DNA from 4 places in the Paenarthrobacter sp. UW852 genome. Region 3 is predicted to be linked to each of the others. Evidence: riboswitches for the same ligand, from Rfam matches in the RefSeq annotation. Region 3 holds a riboswitch; each other region holds the start of a gene.
What was found. Region 3 has a riboswitch for thiamine pyrophosphate ahead of thiC (phosphomethylpyrimidine synthase ThiC). Riboswitches for the same ligand answer to the same signal wherever they lie in the genome.
Positions count from the first base shown of each region.

Region 1 (4,403 bases), on a different contig from region 3:
CTGACCATGGTGGTGGGTATCTTGGGCGCTTTGGCCCAAAGCGACATAAAGCGTCTCCTGTCCTTCACGTTGGTGAGCCACATCGGGTACATGGTGTTCGGCCTCGCCATGAGTTCCGTCGCAGGCCTGGGCGCCGCGGTCTTCTACGTGGCGCACCACATCACCGTCCAGACCAGTCTGTTCCTGGTGACGGGCCTTATCGAGCGCCGGGGTGGCAGTTCGTCCATCGACCGAGTGGGTGGTTTGGCCAAACTCTCGCCTCTGCTGGCCCTCTTGTTCTTCGTTCCAGCCATGAATTTGGCGGGCATACCGCCCTTCTCCGGCTTCCTTGGCAAGTTGGGCCTCCTGCAGGCAGGCGTGGAACTGGGCACACCGCTGGCCATCACCTTGGTGGTCGGCGGCGTGGTCACCAGCCTGCTGACCTTGTTGGCAATCGCCAGGGTTTGGAACAGGGCTTTCTGGCGCAAGCCCGAGGACGCTGAATACCCGGATCCTGTGCTGTTGGCCAGTGGGAACGTCGGGGTGCTCCCGCGCACCATGGTGGGTTCGACGGCGGGACTGGTGGTTTTCGGGGTGGCGTTGACGGTGTTTGCCGGGCCGCTCTTCCACCTCGCAGACGGTTCGGCCGAGATCATGCTGGACCGCTCGGCGTACATCCATTCCGTCCTGGGTGATTCGGTGGAGATTCCGGCGTTGCCGCAGAGGGCTGGTGCCAAATGAGCCGTAAACCGAACTCCTTCCGTACTGAACTGCCGCTGCTCATCTGGCTGGTCATCGTCTGGGGTGCCCTGTGGCGGGATTTCAGCCCGGGCAACCTGCTGTTCGGTGCTCTGATCGCGGTCCTGGTGGCAAAGTTCTTCTACCTGCCTCCCGTTGAGCTCAGCGGCAGGTTCAACGTGCTGCGCGCCATTCCGTTCGCGCTGATCTTCCTCGCCAAAGTGGTGGCAGCGAGCTTCCTCGTGCTGTACCTTGCTGTGGTCAAAGGGCCAAAGGTGCGCAGCGCCGTCGTCGCCGTTCCGTTGCGTAGCCATTCCGACCTCATGGTGACGGCAACAGGGCACGTCATCTCCCTGATTCCGGGCTCGTTGGTGGTGGAAGTGGACCGGTCGACGTCCACTCTGTACCTGCACGCGCTCAACATTTACCAAGAGGCTGACATCGAAAAGATCCGTCAGGAAGTCCAGAACATTGAAGCCGGCTTGATCCGCATCATGGGCACCCGCGAGGAAGTCCAGGCGTTGGGAGCCGAGATCAGTCCAGGCGTGAAAGGGGCAGCCCTGTGAAGGAAATCGTCCTCATAGTTACGGCCGTGATTCTTAGCCTGGCCGCTGCCGGCGCCATTGTGCGGATCGCGATCGGTCCTTCGCTGCTGGACCGGGTCTTGGCATCCGACGTTTTGCTGGCCATTCTCGGCGCAGCCTTGGCGATCGACATGGCGGTGAACCGGCACCTGAATAACCTGATGCTGCTGGTAGCGCTGGCCGTGATCGGCTTTATTGGCTCGGTGACAGTAGCCCGGTTCGTGGCTGAGCGGAGGGAACAGAGCAATGAGTCCTGATGCCACCGGCGTGGATGCCGTCATCGACGGTGTGACCGCTGTGTTCCTGGTGGTGGGAGCGCTGATGTCCCTCGGTGCCGCGGTGGGTTTGCTGCGTTTCCCTGACCTGATGAGCCGCATGCACGCTGCTACCAAACCGCAGGTCCTGGGCTTGTTCCTCATGCTGGCGGCCATCGGCCTGCAAATGCGGACCTGGTGGGTTTGGCCCGTGCTGTTGGTGGCATGGATTTTCCAGCTGCTGACCGCGCCCGTGTCGGCACACATGGTGGGTCGGGCCGCGTACCGCACCAAGCACGGACACCGGGAGATGCTGACCAAGGACGAACTTGAGGCCGTCGTTCAGAGGGCGGCTGCGGGGCAAGTCGACCCGGAGGGTTAAAGCCAACGCGGGGTCACTTCCGGCCCATCCCAGGGGGATTTATGGGCCGGAAGTGACCCCGCGTTGCTTCAAACGGTGATGCGCTAGACGATGTCCTGGGACTTCGCGAAGCGGGCGATGGCACGCTGGGTGCCCCTGCTGGCCAGCACCTGGATGAGTGTGCTCACGAACGCCGAGATCAGGGCGAAGGTGAGGGCGGAGCGAAGGCTCGTTTCCATGTCATCGTTGCCTGTGGGCGGCTTGTTGCCTGTGGCCTTTTCCCACCCTTTGTTGACGAGTTTTGTTCCGACGAAGCCCGCCCCGAGGCTCACTCCGGCGCCGATCAGCTTGAAGAAGAGGTTCATGCCACCAGCCTAGCTGCAACGCGTGGACCGGCAACGCTAGCGGCGGCTTTCCCGTTCCTTGAGGAACGCGGCCAGGGAGCCCACGGGCGCCAGGACGGGGACGACAGTGTGCTCGGCCGACCATATGGCATCGACGGTCCCGTATCCGGCGATTTCCTTGAGGAGGTAGAAGGTGGGCGGCATCAGTTTCAGGGTGCCTGCTGCCTCTGCCGCGAGGATTCCCTCCACGGGCATCCACAGGGATTGCCACGCTTCGGTTGTTTGGTGGTGGGGCTCCCTGTCCGTCGAGGGCCTGGCCACATAGAAGAACGTGTCGAAACGCTTGGGCATGTCGATCGGGGTAATCCAGTTGGCCCATGGGCGCAGGTCACTGGCGTCGATGCTCAGCCCGGCTTCCTCACGGACCTCCCGGATCGCGGCTGTGAGCACCATTCCTGTTTTGGCAGCGGCATCGTCGGAACCGATGGAGCTGGCCTGCCAGTCCGCCGCATGGCTGCTGAGCAGTTCGGGGGCGTAGTCCCACCCGGAGTGGTCGGCGGGGTCCACGCGTCCTCCCGGGAAAACCACCATTCCTGCGGCGAAGTCCATGGTGCTGACCCTGTGCTGGACGAACGCCTCGAGCCCGGACGGGGTATCGCGGAGCAGGATGACGCTTGCGGCGAGGCGTGCTTCAGCCACGTCAACGTTGTCTGGGAGGCCAGAGCCGGGTTGGTCCGTCATGAAGTGTGCCCCTTCGCTTTGGATGCTGCTGGATTATTCTCTCAGGTCCGTTGCGAGGCCTGGTGTGCGTGCCAAAGCGTGGGGAAAGGGCGCAGAGTGGGCCTCGCAAGGCGCGTTCGTTGGGTTGCGAGGCCTGGTGTGCGTGCCAAAGCGTGGGGCAAGGGTGCTGAGTGGGCCTTGCAACGGTGAGGGTGGGCCGGATTGTGACCGGACAGCAGTCCCCACCGCGGAGTGCAGGTGTAAACTGAACCAGCCCAGCAGGGCAGATTTAATAACGACAGGGGAGCGCCGCCGTCGGAACCTGCAGAGATGCGGGAGCCGCGAGGGCGCTGAGAGTGCGGACAGCCGCAGACCCTCGAACCTGATCCGGTTAGTACCGGCGCAAGGGAGTCGAGCTTCTCAGAGTGTCCGGAACCGGGCGGCGCAGGCCAGCCGGGTATTCCGGGGAGCACTTTCCCCTCCTGTAACTCAGGAGGCAGAAAAATGACCACGGTAAGCGTGAAGAAGACCAGTTATAACTGGCGTGTTGTAGACATTGTGGTGGCAGCCTTGATCGCCATCGCCGGCGGCGTGATTTTCTGGGCATGGTCCCAAGGCGCCGCACTGGTATCCATCCCCATGAACGCGGCGTATCCGCCGCTGACGGGCCTGATCGCTGGCGGTTGGATGATTCCGGCGGTCCTGGGCATGCTCATTATCCGTAAGCCGGGTGCCGCCCTGTTCTGCGAGTCCGTTGCAGCCACAGGCGAACTCATCATGGGCTCCCAGTACGGCACAACCGTACTGATCTCCGGCGTCCTTCAGGGCCTCGGCGCGGAGCTCATCTTCGCCGCGTTCCTCTACAAGAAGTTCAACCTGCCCACCTCGCTCCTTGCCGGTGCAGGTGCGGGCCTCTTCTGCGGCCTCAACGACTCGTTCCTTCCCTGGGGCTGGAACATCGCCTACGAGGCAATCGACAAGCTCACTTACATCACGTTCACCACAATCTCCGGGGCGATCATTGCGGGCGCACTGTCATGGATTGCCACCCGCGGCCTGGCGAAAACCGGCGTCCTTAGTTCCTTCGCGTCGCGCAAGGCCGCTTCGGAGCCCGTCTTCAGCTGATGCCCGTCATTGAACGCGGCAGCCACGTCCGGCCTGCCGCCATCACAGCCGAGGGCTGGGGATGGCGGCACGCCGGCAGGACCTCGCCAGCCATCCAAGGCCTTGACCTCCGGATCGAACCTGGGGAGCGGGTGCTGCTGCTCGGCCCCTCGGGTGCGGGCAAGTCCACGCTCCTGCATGCCCTCGCGGGGGTGTTGGGGGACGAAGAAGACGACTCGGACGAGACCGGCTCGCTGCTGCTGGACGGCGCTTCTCCCCGGGAGCAGCGCGGCCGCGCCGGCCTGATGCAACAGGACCC
Region 1 covers NZ_JAMSGY010000004.1:76,011-80,413, forward strand. Annotated here, with positions in the region: gene NEK97_RS08480 (Na+/H+ antiporter subunit D) at 1-720, shown strand, start outside; gene NEK97_RS08485 (Na+/H+ antiporter subunit E) at 717-1,283, shown strand; gene NEK97_RS08490 (monovalent cation/H+ antiporter complex subunit F) at 1,280-1,558, shown strand; gene mnhG (monovalent cation/H(+) antiporter subunit G) at 1,548-1,937, shown strand; gene NEK97_RS08500 (DUF4235 domain-containing protein) at 2,021-2,281, opposite strand; gene NEK97_RS08505 (NUDIX hydrolase) at 2,318-3,001, opposite strand; TPP riboswitch at 3,271-3,407, shown strand; gene NEK97_RS08510 (ECF transporter S component) at 3,485-4,105, shown strand; gene NEK97_RS08515 (ABC transporter ATP-binding protein) at 4,105-4,403, shown strand, end outside.
Region 1: it holds a riboswitch for thiamine pyrophosphate, as region 3 does, so the genes downstream of both, NEK97_RS08510 (ECF transporter S component) here and thiC (phosphomethylpyrimidine synthase ThiC) in region 3, are expected to answer to the same signal.

Region 2 (4,403 bases), 340 kb from region 3:
TCATCGTTCCTGGCAACGTTTTGGGCTATGTGGAGATCGGCGCCGAGGAAGTCCGTCGCGTGGGCTTCGGCGCCCTCTAGCATTCCCCCACCACCCGTCGTCCGCTAAGGAGTCTTCATGCTTTCACTCGTCGTGGTTGTTCTTGCAGCCATTGCCACGGGCTTCATTGTCTGGGCCAACGACAAGCGGCACGGCAGGTACGGCGTCGCCCTTCCGGTAGGCGTTTCAACCGCTGTTGCGGCGCTGAGCTGGATTGCCTTCATCAGCGCGGGCTTGGGTTACCAACCGGGGGTCACCTGGATTCCGTGGGTTCTCCCCATCGTCATCGGAACCGCGGCAGCCGCGGCGGTTGTGGTGTACTTCGGCCGGACCCGGACCAAGCACGATACCGAGGCTCTCACCAGGGCCCTCCGGCTCTAAGCGCCACTTACAGCGATGGCCATCACCCGCGGGTGATGGCCATCGCTGGTTAACGCCCTAAAGGAACTCGGCGCGTCCCTCCATCGCGGAGGACGCCAAGGCGTGTTCGCGCCGGGGAATCCGGCCTGCCTGCCTGGCCAAACGGCCGGCAATGACAGCGTGCCTGAAGGCCTCCCCCATCTGCACCGGGTTCTGTGCACGCGTCACCGCGGTAGCCAGCAGGACGGCATCGCAACCCAGTTCCATGGCCAGCGCGGCATCGGAAGCGGTTCCGATCCCGGCGTCGAGCACCACGGGCACCGATGCCCGTGACACGATCAGCTCAATGTTGTGCGGGTTCAGGATGCCCAGGCCGGTCCCGATCGGTGAGCCCAGCGGCATCACCGCGGTGGCGCCAAGGTTTTCCAGCCGCAGGGCAAGGACCGGATCATCATTGGTGTAAGCGAAGACCTTGAACCCGCGGTTGACCAGCTGCTCCGTGGCATCGACGAGTTCCACGGCATCGGGCAGGAGTGTGTGCTCGTCCGCGATGACTTCCAGCTTCACCCAATCGGTCTCCAGCGCCTCGCGGGCAAGTTCGGCGGTCATCACCGCGTCCTTCGCCGTGAAACAGCCGGCCGTGTTGGGCAACACCCGGATGTTGTGGTCCACCAGGAGCTGGAAGAGAGACCCGGTTTCTGCCGGCGAATAGCGCCGCATGGCCACGGTGGTCAGCTCCGTACCCGAGGCCAGGAGCGCAGCGCCCAAACCGTCCAGGCTCGGGGCACCCCCTGTTCCCATGATCAGCCGCGAACCAAAGTCGACGCCGTCGATCACCAAGGCGTCGGTGCTGGGGGCAGTGCTTGTTGTGGACATTGTTCAGCCTCCCTGGACTGCGGTAACGAGTTCGAGTTCATCGCCGTCGGCGAGTGCTGTTGCCGCCCACTGGCTGCGCGGCACCACCTCTGAATTGCGCGCGACGGCGACACCCAGCTTGCCGCCGTCGGCCGCCTGTCCCCTGTGGTCCAGTTCGCGGCCGGTGATGGCGGTGACGAGGGTGCTGACAGAGGCGTCATCGGCCACTGCATGGTCGGATCCATTGAGTTTGATGTTCATGCGCTTTCCTTGCTGCGGGCGTGTGCTGGGACGAAGTTCCGTGGACCGGTTGCGCTGGCCGTAAAGCGGTCGGGGCGGAAAGGGGCCCACTGTGCATCGGTCGATCCGTTGATCAGTTCGCCGACAATCCTTGCGGCTACCGGTGTCAGCAGGACTCCGTGACGGAAGAACCCGGTGGCAACCACCAAACCCTCAATGTCGCCATTGGTTCCGGCGACGCGGCCAAGCAACGGTGCGTTGTCCGGCGTCCCTGGCCTGGCGCGGGCTGTTGCCTCCAGGAGTTCGAGTTCGGCGACCGCGGGGACCAGGACCTGGGCGTCGCGCAGGAGTTGATAGACGCCGCCCGCCGAGACGGCGTTGGAGGCCGTGGACAGTCCGTCCTCACGCTGGGTCGCTCCGATCACCACGGTGCCGTCGTCGCGGGGGACGATGTAGACGGGAACGCCCCGCACTATCCCCCGGACGGTGGAGGTAACGAGAGGTTGCAGGTTGTCCGGAACCCGAAGCCTGAGGATGTCACCATAGACCGGCCGCAGTGGAAGCGTGAGCCCTTCGGGCAGGCCGTCCAAGCCGGCGGCGCCCAGACCGTTTGCGACCACCGTCTCGGTGGCAAAGACCTTGGTGCCTGACTCGAGTTCGACTCCAGAGACCCTGCCTTCATCCCACAGGAGACGATGTGCCAGCGCTTTCACAGCGAATCCGTTGTCCGCCCCCGTAACCCAGCTCAGATCATCGCTAGAGTGATCCGAAAGTTCGGCCAAAAGGCAGGCGGCGAGCTTGCGGGGATCCACCTGGTGGTCGGTGGGGATGTCGAAGGCACAGGAAATTTGGGGACTCAGCAAGGGCTCACGCTCCCTCGCTTCCCGGAGGGCCAATGGCTCCACTCCCAGGCCCGCAGCCTTCTGTACCACCCGGAGGTCTGCGAGCGCGCGGCGGTCGGCGGCGTCGGCACCCACGGCGAGGGTCGGCGTCGTGCGGTATCCGGCGGCGTGCGCCCCTCCGGCCAGCGCGCCAACAAAAGCGGGCCACAGCCGGGAGGATTCGACCATGAGTTCCAGGAGTTCTTCTTCCTGGTAGTGCAGTTCACTGACGGGTGCCAGCATCCCGGCCGCTGCGAAAGTTGCGCCGTTTGCGGGCCAAGGGTCGATGAGGGCCACTGAGCGGCCCAGCCTGCGCAGTTGGTGGGCGATGCCCAACCCGATGATGCCGCCGCCGATAATGGCTACATCTGCATGAATGGCGTCTGCCATGTATTCCCTTCCCTACGCCGGTATTAGCCGGATCAGGTCAAGCGGTCGGCGCTGAAGCCCTCTCAGCCGGACGGTCACATAGTCGAACGTCGCGGCTCCCGCAGTACGTGCCCAGTGTAGAGGAACTACTCTGGTTCCCATGACCCAGCCTGAATCCCTCGCCTCAGCCCGACTCTATTTGTGCACCGATGCCCGGAAGCGACAGGGCGATTTCGAAGACTTCGTCGATGCCGCCTTCGAGGGTGGGGTGGACATCATCCAGCTCCGGGACAAGTCGATCGAGGCAGCCGAAGAACTGGAATTGCTGGCCATCCTGCGGAGTGTGGCCGAGCGGCACGGCCGACTGTGGGCTGTCAACGATCGGGCCGATATTGCCAGTGTTTCCGGGGCTCCTGTGTTCCACGTGGGCCAGAAGGACCTGCCCCTTCCGGTGGCCCGGACCTTCCTCCCGGCCCCTGCCGCGATTGGACTTTCCACCCACACTCCGGAGCAGGTCAATGCGGCCATTGCCGCTTCTACCGGCGACGGCGGCCTGGACTATTTCTGTGTCGGACCGGTTTGGGCGACACCCACCAAACCGGGGCGCCAAGCCGTTGGGCCGGACCTGGTCACATATGCCGCAGAAGCGATGAGGCGTGCCACGGAAACGACCGACGGCGCCGTGCAGCTCCCGTGGTTCGCTATTGGCGGCATCGACCTGGGCAACGTGGAACAGGTCCTTTCGGCGGGGGCCAGCAGGATCGTGGTTGTCCGTGCCATCACCGAAGCCGCAGACCCGACGGCGGCTGCCAAGTCGCTGCTGGAAGCCCTGGACTCAATTTAGCGAAAGTCGCTCACCGTGCGGCCTTGACATGGTGTGATCCCCGGAATCCGGGCTACCCTGATTTTCGTGTCACATCATCGGATTGCACCCAACGTCGACGACTCGTCGGACCAGCTCGCAGCGGCCCTCGCCGCACTCCGGACGGAGCTGGAACTCCCAGGCGACTACCCCACGGGGGCAGTGGAAGAAGCCCGAGAAGCCGTGGCGGACCTGAAGCTGCCTGAACGCGACCTTCGGGACATTCCGTTTGTCACCATCGACCCCGCCACGTCGACGGACCTGGACCAGGCGCTGTTCATAGAGCGCGCCGGTGACGGTTACAAGGTCCTCTATGCGATCGCCGACGTTCCGTCCTTCGTGGCTCCCGGTGGTGCCCTCGACACGGAGACACGCCGGCGCGGCCAGACCTTCTATGCTCCGGATGGACGCATTCCCTTGCACCCGGAAATCATCAGCGAACATGCCGGCAGCCTGCTGGCAGAGCAGGACTGTGGCGCCTTCGTCTGGGATTTCGTCCTCGACGCGCAGGCCGAAGCAGTGACGGTGACAGTAGGCCGCGCCACCGTGCGCAGCCGGGCCAAGCTAAGTTACAAGGGCGTCCAGGAGCAAATCGACGACGGAACGGCACCGCCCGTACTGCAGCTCCTCAAGGAAGTGGGGTTGAAACGGGTTGAACTCGAACGCCTCCGCGGCGGTGCGAGCCTGAACATGCCCGAACAGGAGATCGTCCAAGCGGCCGACGGCGGCGGGTACAGGATCGTTGCTGCCCCGTCGTTGCCGGTGGAGGACTGGAACGCGCAGATTTCACTCATGAC
Region 2 covers NZ_JAMSGY010000003.1:402,348-406,750, forward strand. Annotated here, with positions in the region: gene NEK97_RS07980 (DUF3107 domain-containing protein) at 1-80, shown strand, start outside; gene NEK97_RS07985 (hypothetical protein) at 118-420, shown strand; gene NEK97_RS07990 (thiazole synthase) at 478-1,275, opposite strand; gene thiS (sulfur carrier protein ThiS) at 1,279-1,515, opposite strand; gene thiO (glycine oxidase ThiO) at 1,512-2,765, opposite strand; TPP riboswitch at 2,758-2,877, opposite strand; gene thiE (thiamine phosphate synthase) at 2,905-3,588, shown strand; gene NEK97_RS08010 (RNB domain-containing ribonuclease) at 3,655-4,403, shown strand, end outside.
Region 2: it holds a riboswitch for thiamine pyrophosphate, as region 3 does, so the genes downstream of both, thiO (glycine oxidase ThiO) here and thiC (phosphomethylpyrimidine synthase ThiC) in region 3, are expected to answer to the same signal.

Region 3 (4,403 bases):
AAGGTGTTCCTTGGGTGTCACGTAGCAGAGCATTGCCGTGCCGTAGCGGGCGATTTCGGTCGCGCCAATGGCCGAGGTGATGTGGTCGTAGCCGGGCGCCACATCCGTGACCAAGGGACCCAGTGTGTAGAACGGGGCACCCTTGCACAGTTCCTGCTGGCGTTCGACGTTTTCACGTACCAAGTGGAAGGGGATGTGCCCCGGGCCTTCAACCATGACCTGGACATCGAACTCCCACGCCCGCTGGGTCAGCTCGGCAAGGGTGTCCAGCTCTGCGAACTGCGCGGCATCATTGGCGTCCGCGATGGAGCCGGGACGCAGCCCGTCGCCGAGCGAAAAGGCGACATCGTACTTGGCGAAGATCTCGCACAGTTCGTCGAAGTGGGTGTAGAGGAAGTTCTCCTGGTGGTGGGCCAGGCACCAGCCGGCCATGATCGAGCCGCCGCGGGAAACGATGCCGGTGACGCGATTGGCAGTCAACGGGACGTAGCGCAGCAGCACCCCGGCATGGACGGTCATGTAGTCCACCCCTTGTTCGCACTGTTCAATCACGGTGTCGCGGAAGATCTCCCACGTGAGCTTATTGGCTTCGCCATTGACCTTTTCGAGTGCCTGATAAATGGGAACCGTGCCGATTGGAACGGGGGAGTTGCGGATGATCCATTCCCGCGTGGTGTGGATGTCATCGCCGGTGGAGAGGTCCATGACCGTATCGGCACCCCATTGCGCCGCCCACTGCAGTTTGTCGACTTCCTCGGTGATGGAGCTGGTCACCGCGGAGTTGCCAATATTGGCGTTGATCTTGACCAGGAACGCCTTGCCGATAATCATCGGTTCGGATTCCGGGTGATTGATGTTGCTGGGGATGATGGCGCGTCCGGCGGCAACTTCGCTGCGGACCAATTCGACATCGCAGTTCTCGCGCAAGGCCACGAACTGCATCTCCTCCGTCACGATGCCCTTCCGGGCGTAGTGCATCTGTGTGACGGTCTTCTGCTCGACGGCGCGGCGGGGCACCGGTTGTGCGCCCTTCCACTCCGCCGATGCCGCACCGCGCCGGACCGCGGACTTGCCGTCGTCGAGCAGGTTCCTTTCACGGCCCGAGTACGGCTCCGTGTCGCCCCGGCCTTCGATCCAGGGTGCACGGAACGGTTCCAGCCCGACTCTCGGATCACTGCCCGGTCCGGCAGTTCGATAAACCTGCAGGGGCGGGTTGGCTTGGCCATTGGGGGAGGGTTCCAGCGCGATCTCGGTGACAGGAACGCGAATGCCATGTTCGGGATCTTCAAGCCACCCCAGCGAGTGGGATTTCAGCGACTGCGTCACGGTTTCCGGTGCCCCGGTCTCCACGACGGACGCGTTTTGGGCAGGGCTGTGCTGTGTTTCTGTGGTGCTCAAGGGACTGCTCACTTCCTTCGCCGGCATTACCCGGACAGGTTCAACGGTCGCAGACTGCCTCAGTCCGATCTCAGCCCCTGCAGGGGCCCCCGTGTGGTCGTAGACGAAGCTACCACAGCTGCCTGCGGCCGCACAGTCATATGGCGTTGCAGGCCTGCCCGGAACGTACAGGGCTAGGCTTTTGCCATGGCCAACATCATCGAATTCAGCGGTACGGTGCTCGTAGCGGCAGGCAAGGAGCGGAGGGGCATGTGGTCCGTTGACGGTCGCCTGACATTCATCCAGCCCGTGGCGGCACCGGACGTTGTGCTCGACGGCTGGGTCCTGCCCGGCTTTGTCGACGCCCACTGCCACATCGGTTTGGGGCCGGGCGGTGCCGTTGATGAGCAGACCACCCTCGCCCAGGCACGGGCAGACCTGGCGGCCGGCACACTGTTGATCCGTGATGCAGGATCGCCCAGTGACACGCGCTGGGTCCAAGGGCGTGCGGATTTGCCGCGACTGATCAGGGCTGGCCGGCACATAGCCAGGGATCGGCGGTACCTCCGAGGACTGGGCCATGAAATCGAGCCCGAACAGCTCGTGGAGACCGTCCGCAAAGAAGCCCGTGACGGCGATGGCTGGGTGAAACTCGTGGGCGACTGGATCGATCGCGGCATTGGTGACCTGGCCGCATCCTTCCCGGCCAAGCTGGTCAAGGACGCCATTTCGGCCGCGCACGATGAGGGAGCCAGGGTTACGGCCCACTGCTTCGCAGAAGACACCATTGACGACATGCTGGACGCCAATATCGACTGCATCGAACACGCTACGGGCCTCTTGCCGCGGCACCTTCCGCGGCTTGTGGAGCAGGGCGTTCCGATTGTCCCTACGCTGGTCAACATTGCGACTTTTCCGGAGATTTCCGCCCAGGCCGCGCCCAAGTTCCCCGTCTACGCAGATCACATGGCGAAGCTGTGGGAACGCCGCCACGACCGCGTGCTGGAGGCCTTCGAAGCCGGTGTCACCATCTACACGGGCACCGATGCCGGCAGCGTGATCAAGCACGGCCGGATTGCGGACGAGATGAAGGAACTGCACGACGCCGGCCTGCCGCCTTCCGCTGTCCTGGAGGCCGCAACGTGGGGCGCAAGGGCGTGGCTGGGTGCCGAAGCCATCAGCGAAGGGGCGAGTGCCGACGTCGTTCTCTGCCGTGAAGATCCGCGGGTCGCCCTCAACACCGTGGCCGAACTCCAGCACATCGTTTTACGTGGCGGGATCATCCGTTAGGAATAAATTGAAGCTTCAAGTATTTTAGTACTAGTAGAAGGTGCCGAAAGGGCGGCAGCCTCAAACCCAGGAGCTTCACATGACTACAGCAAACAGCCAGGATCTTCTTCCTGCCGAACTCACCATGGGCACCGTCATGCTCAAGGTAGGCGACATGAAGGTCATGAGCGACTACTACCAGCGCGCCTTGGGCCTGGACATCGTGGCCGAGCAGGATGGCGGACTGTACTTGGGCCGCACGGGAAAGCCTGTTGTCCACCTGGCGCCTGCCTCAGGTCTGCAGATCCCGGGCCGTGGGGAAGCGGGCCTGTTCCACACCGCCATCCTCTTTGAGGACCAGCCATCCCTGGCGGCCACCATTGCCACGGCGGCAGAATACGAGCCGCGCGCCTTTGCCGGAAGCGCCGACCACCTGGTCAGCGAGGCGTTCTATTTCACCGACCCCGAGGGCAACGGCATTGAGCTCTACTATGACAAGCCCCGCGAACTGTGGCAGTGGGACGGCAAGAACGTCGTCATGGACAACGTCGCACTCCCGCCGCAGCGGTTCCTGCAGCAGCACCTGAGTGAGGCTGCCGTGACCGGCCAGCGGGAGGCGGCCGCCGGGATCGGCCACGTGCACCTCCAAGTCGGGGACGTTGAAACTGCGCAAAAGTTCTATGTGGAAACCCTGGGGTTCGAGCGGACGGCGGGCTGGCACGGGCAGGCCTTGTTCGTATCCGCCGGTGGATACCACCACCACATGGCCATGAACGTGTGGAACAGTCGCGGTGCCGGACCCCGAAAGGACACGCTGGGGCTTGGGGAAGTCCTGATCGAGGTCCCCACGGCTGACGACGTCGCGATGCTGGCCGACCGGCTGAAGGTGGCGGGCGTCCAGAACCACCACACCGGCGCTGAGCTTCGGTTCGACGACCCGTGGCGGAACAAGCTGCGCGTCGCCGTTCGCTGAATCGTCCTGGCAGCCCATGGCTGCACTAGGCTGGGCATTGACGGCGCGGAACCTTTCGGTTCCCGTGCCGCCGCCCCGTCAGCACGAAGGATTGAGAGTACTTTCCATGGGCTTTGCCGAAATATTTGTAGCCACCCACGACGAAGCACTCAAACGGGCAGCCGCGCTGGATCGCGGCGCCGAAGCCACGGGCCCCGCCGTCAGGATCGAAGGCATCACAGACTTCGAGGTAGAACAGCTGGGCGACCTCGCCGGACAGGCCGTCCATGCTGCGGGAGCAGACTATGAGCTCGCCCTGGTGGATGTGACGAGTGATGCCCTCCTCGGAGTTCCCGAGGCCATGGTGCGCGCGCTTGCCGAACTGCTCACCTATGAAAGTGAGGGCGATGGCAACGTCCTTGATGATGTTGCTGCCGCCTGGGCCGCCCAGGACGACATGCCCTTTGACGCTTCCCAATCGCGCCAGTACGTCCAGCAACTGGCCGCCCTCGCCACGGATGTGGAAAAAGCCGACCGCTCCGGACTCTACGTCTGGTCCGCCTGACAGTTGCCCGGTTTTCGCGGATACGATCCGTCCGGAGTGACCAAGAACACGCCACCCTTTGCGGCCTAAGTCGTAATTGCACCGGGCATCTGGCACAATGGACAGGTACTTGATCGGCGCGGCCCCTCTCTCCGTGCCCGTATCTTGTCCTTCGAACCGTCCAGTATGGCCCGCCCCACGGGTGCAGAACGTCGGGTTCACCTCGTTTCAGAAACAGGAGTGACCACAAAAGTGGCCGTA
Region 3 covers NZ_JAMSGY010000003.1:57,458-61,860, reverse strand. Annotated here, with positions in the region: gene thiC (phosphomethylpyrimidine synthase ThiC) at 1-1,398, opposite strand, end outside; TPP riboswitch at 1,394-1,501, opposite strand; gene NEK97_RS06485 (amidohydrolase family protein) at 1,585-2,667, shown strand; gene NEK97_RS06480 (VOC family protein) at 2,747-3,619, shown strand; gene NEK97_RS06475 (hypothetical protein) at 3,726-4,163, shown strand; gene rpsP (30S ribosomal protein S16) at 4,395-4,403, shown strand, end outside.

Region 4 (4,403 bases), on a different contig from region 3:
GCGAACCGGAAGGCAAACTACCGACTTCTGTCAACGCCTGCGGGTTTTGACAATATTTGCCCCACCGGGCGCCGGATGTGGCGGCGTCGCTGGGGCAGGAGTGTTGCCACATATGGATAAAGACCAGGTTGTAGCCGTTAATGACGAGGCAGCTTCCGCGGAAACAGCGGAAGTGCCGAAGAAGACCACCCGGACCCGCCGCAAGGCCGCGCCCAAGGAAACTCCCGCGGTTGAGTCGCCCACCCCTGAAGTGCCTGCAGCTGTCGAGGGGACCGATACCCCGGAAGCGGCCGCCCCGCCGGTGCGCAGGACCCGGTCGCGCAAGAAGGTAGAACCTGCCGAGCCGCTCCCCGGCCTGGGCGAGGAAGCCGCTGGTGCCCCCGAGGCCGCCGCAGTCGAGAGCCAGCCCGAAGCTGCCGCCGAGCCCGCCCCCGAAAAGCCGGTCCGCCGTCGTCGTACGGCAAAGCCGAAGGCTGAAGCAGCAGAGGCGCCGGCCGCTGAAGAAACCACGACGCCGGAGCCCGGCTCCCAGCCCGTCGAACCTGCTGCTGAGCCAGTCGCCGCAACACCGGCTGCTGCTGATGCGCCGGTTCCTGCGGACGAGGAGGCTCCCGCTGAGGAGACGCCGGCCGCGTCCACGTCCCTTTTCCTTGAGCCGGTGTCCATCACGTCCATGATTTTCCAGGCTCCGGACCTCACCACCGTCCCGCGCGTTGCGGCCGTGGAAGAGAAGGCCGGGGAAGTCGAAGAAGAGGCCGAGTCCAGCGCAGACAACGAGCTCGATGACGCCGGCAGCCGCCGTCGTCGCCGGAGCCGTGGCCGCCGCGGCAGGCGTGGAACCGAACGCGAAGAGAACGAAACCGAGGGCCCCAGCGAGTCCGAGGACGACGAAGCCCCGGCAGCGGAAGCTCTTGAAGAAGGCGTGACGTCGCGTCGTCGCCGTCGCCGCCGCCGCGGCGACCAGGATCTTGAACTGACCGGTGGCACGGATGACGACCCGCCCAACACGGTGACCCGTGTCCGCGCCCCCAGGCCCATCACCGAAACGGCTCCGTCCAACCGTGTCGCCAGCGTCAAGGGCTCCACGCGGCTTGAGGCCAAGAAGCAGCGCCGCAGGGAGTCCCGCGAAACCGGCCGCCGCCGCCAGGTCATCACCGAAGCCGAGTTCCTTGCGCGCCGCGAGTCGGTAGACCGCCAAATGATCGTCCGCCAGCGCGATGACAGAATCCAGATAGGCGTCCTTGAGGACGGCGTCCTGGCCGAGCACTTCGTGTCCAAGACACAACAGGACTCGCTGATCGGCAATGTGTACCTCGGCAAGGTCCAGAACGTACTGCCTTCCATGGAAGCCGCGTTCGTGGACATCGGCCGTGGCCGTAACGCCGTGCTGTACGCCGGCGAAGTCAATTGGGATGCTGTCAACCTTGAAGGCCAGCCGCGCCGGATCGAGAACGCCCTGAAGTCAGGCGATTCTGTCCTGGTGCAGGTCACGAAGGACCCCGTGGGTCACAAGGGTGCCCGGCTGACCAGCCAAATTTCGCTGCCGGGCCGCTACCTGGTGTACGTACCGGGCGGCTCAATGACCGGTATCTCCCGCAAGTTGCCGGACGTCGAACGCAACCGCCTCAAGCGCATCCTTAAGGACCGCTTGCCGGAAAACGCCGGCGTCATTGTCCGCACCGCAGCTGAAGGTGCCTCGGAAGAAGAGCTGACGCACGACATCAACCGCCTGCGCGCTCAGTGGGAGGGCATTGAGGGGCAAGCCTCCTCAACCAAGGTCCTTGCACCGGAATTGCTGTACGGCGAACCCGACCTGACCATCAAGGTAGTGCGCGACGTCTTCAACGAAGACTTCTCCAAGCTGATCGTCTCCGGCGACGACGCATGGGACACCATCGAGGCCTACGTGACCTACGTTGCCCCTGACCTGGTGGGCCGCCTCGAGAAGTGGACCAAGGACCAGGACATCTTCGCTGCCTGGCGCATCGACGAGCAGATCCACAAGGCCCTGGAACGCAAGGTCTTCCTGCCCTCGGGTGGTTCGTTGGTCATTGACCGCACCGAAGCCATGACCGTGGTGGACGTCAACACCGGAAAGTTCACCGGCAGCGGCGGCAACCTCGAAGAGACTGTCACCAAGAACAACCTCGAAGCTGCCGAGGAAGTAGTCCGCCAGCTGCGCCTGCGCGATATCGGCGGCATCATTGTCATCGACTTCATCGACATGGTCCTGGAATCCAACCGCGATCTTGTGCTGCGCCGCATGGTTGAGTGCCTTGGCCGCGACCGTACCAAGCACCAGGTCGCTGAAGTCACGTCGTTGGGCCTGGTGCAGATGACGCGTAAGCGCATGGGCACCGGCCTCCTCGAGGTCTTCGGCGAGCAGTGCGAGCACTGCGCCGGCCGTGGCGTCGTGACACACGATGAGCCGGTGGAACACCGCCGTGCGAACGTTGTGGCCGCTGAGCACCACCGCCCGCACACGGAATCGACGCAGCAGCAGCCGGCGGCCCGTACGGAACGGAAGCGCCGCCGAGGCAAGGGTGGGGGACAGGCTGTTTCCGAAGCCCCCGCTCCGGTTCAGTCTGCGCCGGCCGCGCACGCGGCCTCGCCAACGCACCCGGAACCGCAGGACCCTGCGCGCCAGGCAAAGGCCGAGGCAACCCGCGCTGCGTTGGCTACCATCGCGGCTGCAGCACACGCTGCCCACCTGCACGACGACGAGCTTCACCGTGCAGAGGAACTGGCGCGGTCAACTCATCAGACGGCTGCCGACGAACCCGTAGCTCATGGCAACGACGAAGAATCAACGGCCCACGAGGCAGCAGTCCGGGAAGCACGCTCCACCCCGGTCCTGCGTTTCGGTGGCGAAGAAGTCGCTTTGCCGTTCGTTGAACACCAGGACGAACCACAGGCGGCCAAACCGGCAATGAGCCTGGATCTGCTGGCGGAGGCATTCTCCCACCTGGGAGCGGCGCCGGAGGCGGAAGCGGAACCAGCTGCCGTCCGCGAAGCTGTTGCTGCCCCGAAGGTGGCTGCCCCGGCTCGGGCCGCTGAGCAGGATCGGGAAGCCGCTTCGACGTCCGGGAGTCGCCGAGGTCGCCGTAACCGCAGCGCAAGCAGGGCCCAAGGTGCGGCCAACGAAACCAGCGTTGAACACCATGAAGTGACTGCGTCGGCGCCACAAGGTTCGTCCCACGAGGCTAAGGCCCCTGTGGAACCAGCCAAAAAGGCACCCGCAGACGAGCCCATCATCCTGGGAGTCGGCGTGCCGGCTTCCGAGCTCTGATCCGCTCACGGCTTATCGGACCCCGTAGCAACTGCCCCGGCAGTCGCTACGGGGTCTTTTGCGCGTCCAGGACGTCCATGGCCAGACCTGGGGACGTCAATGGGTCATATCCGGGCCCCTACGCAGCGCTGTTCCCGGGCCGGGCTGCTTCCCGGTTAGGCTGGGGGACAGACACGGGGTGCCTGGCGTTGGGCCGGGCTGAGATCCAGACCCGTTGAACCTGTCCGGTTAGCACCGGCGAAGGGATGTCCACATGACTGCAGCATATTCTCCTGTCTACCCGGTTGCTTCGGGCAGGCCAACACCGCGGGTGCTGAGTATCGCCGGCTCCGACCCTTCCGGTGGGGCAGGGATCCAGGCGGACTTGAAGAGCATCGCGGCCCACGGTGGTTACGGCATGGCTGCAATCACCGCCCTCACAGCCCAGAACACCGTGGGCGTCAGCGCCGTGCACGTGCCCCCCGTCGAATTTCTGCGCCAACAACTGGACGCCATCAGCAACGACATTGAGATTGACGCCGTCAAAATCGGCATGCTCGGCGACGCAGAGGTCATCGACGAAGTCCGCAGCTGGCTCGAAAAGGTGCGTCCCGCCGTCGTGGTCCTGGACCCGGTGATGGTGGCAACCAGCGGAGACAGGCTCCTGCGCGAGTCCGCTGAGAAGGCGTTGCGTTCGCTTTTGCCCCTGGCAGACCTCCTGACCCCGAACCTTCCCGAGCTGGCGGTGCTCCTGGGTGAAACGGAGGCGACGGACTGGGCTTCGGCGCTGGACCAGGGTAAGCGGTTGGCCGCTGAGTACGGGAACACGGTCCTTGTGAAGGGCGGCCACTTGGCGGGAACGGCGTGTCCTGATGCTTTGGTGAATACGAGCGGGTTGCTGCGGCAGGACGTGGTCGAGGTCGACGGGCCCCGCATCGATACCCGGAACAGCCACGGCACAGGGTGTTCGTTGTCGTCCGCCCTGGCCACGGTGCAGGTTAGCACGGGGGACTGGGAAGCTTCACTGCGGGAGGTGAAGCCTTGGTTGCTTGAGGCTTTGAGGCAGTCCGGGGCGTTGGAAGTAGGACGAGGAAGCGGGCCGATCCACCACTTCCACCACCAGCGGAGTCTGAGG
Region 4 covers NZ_JAMSGY010000001.1:59,983-64,385, forward strand. Annotated here, with positions in the region: gene NEK97_RS00320 (Rne/Rng family ribonuclease) at 113-3,289, shown strand; TPP riboswitch at 3,454-3,552, shown strand; gene thiD (bifunctional hydroxymethylpyrimidine kinase/phosphomethylpyrimidine kinase) at 3,543-4,403, shown strand, end outside.
Region 4: it holds a riboswitch for thiamine pyrophosphate, as region 3 does, so the genes downstream of both, thiD (bifunctional hydroxymethylpyrimidine kinase/phosphomethylpyrimidine kinase) here and thiC (phosphomethylpyrimidine synthase ThiC) in region 3, are expected to answer to the same signal.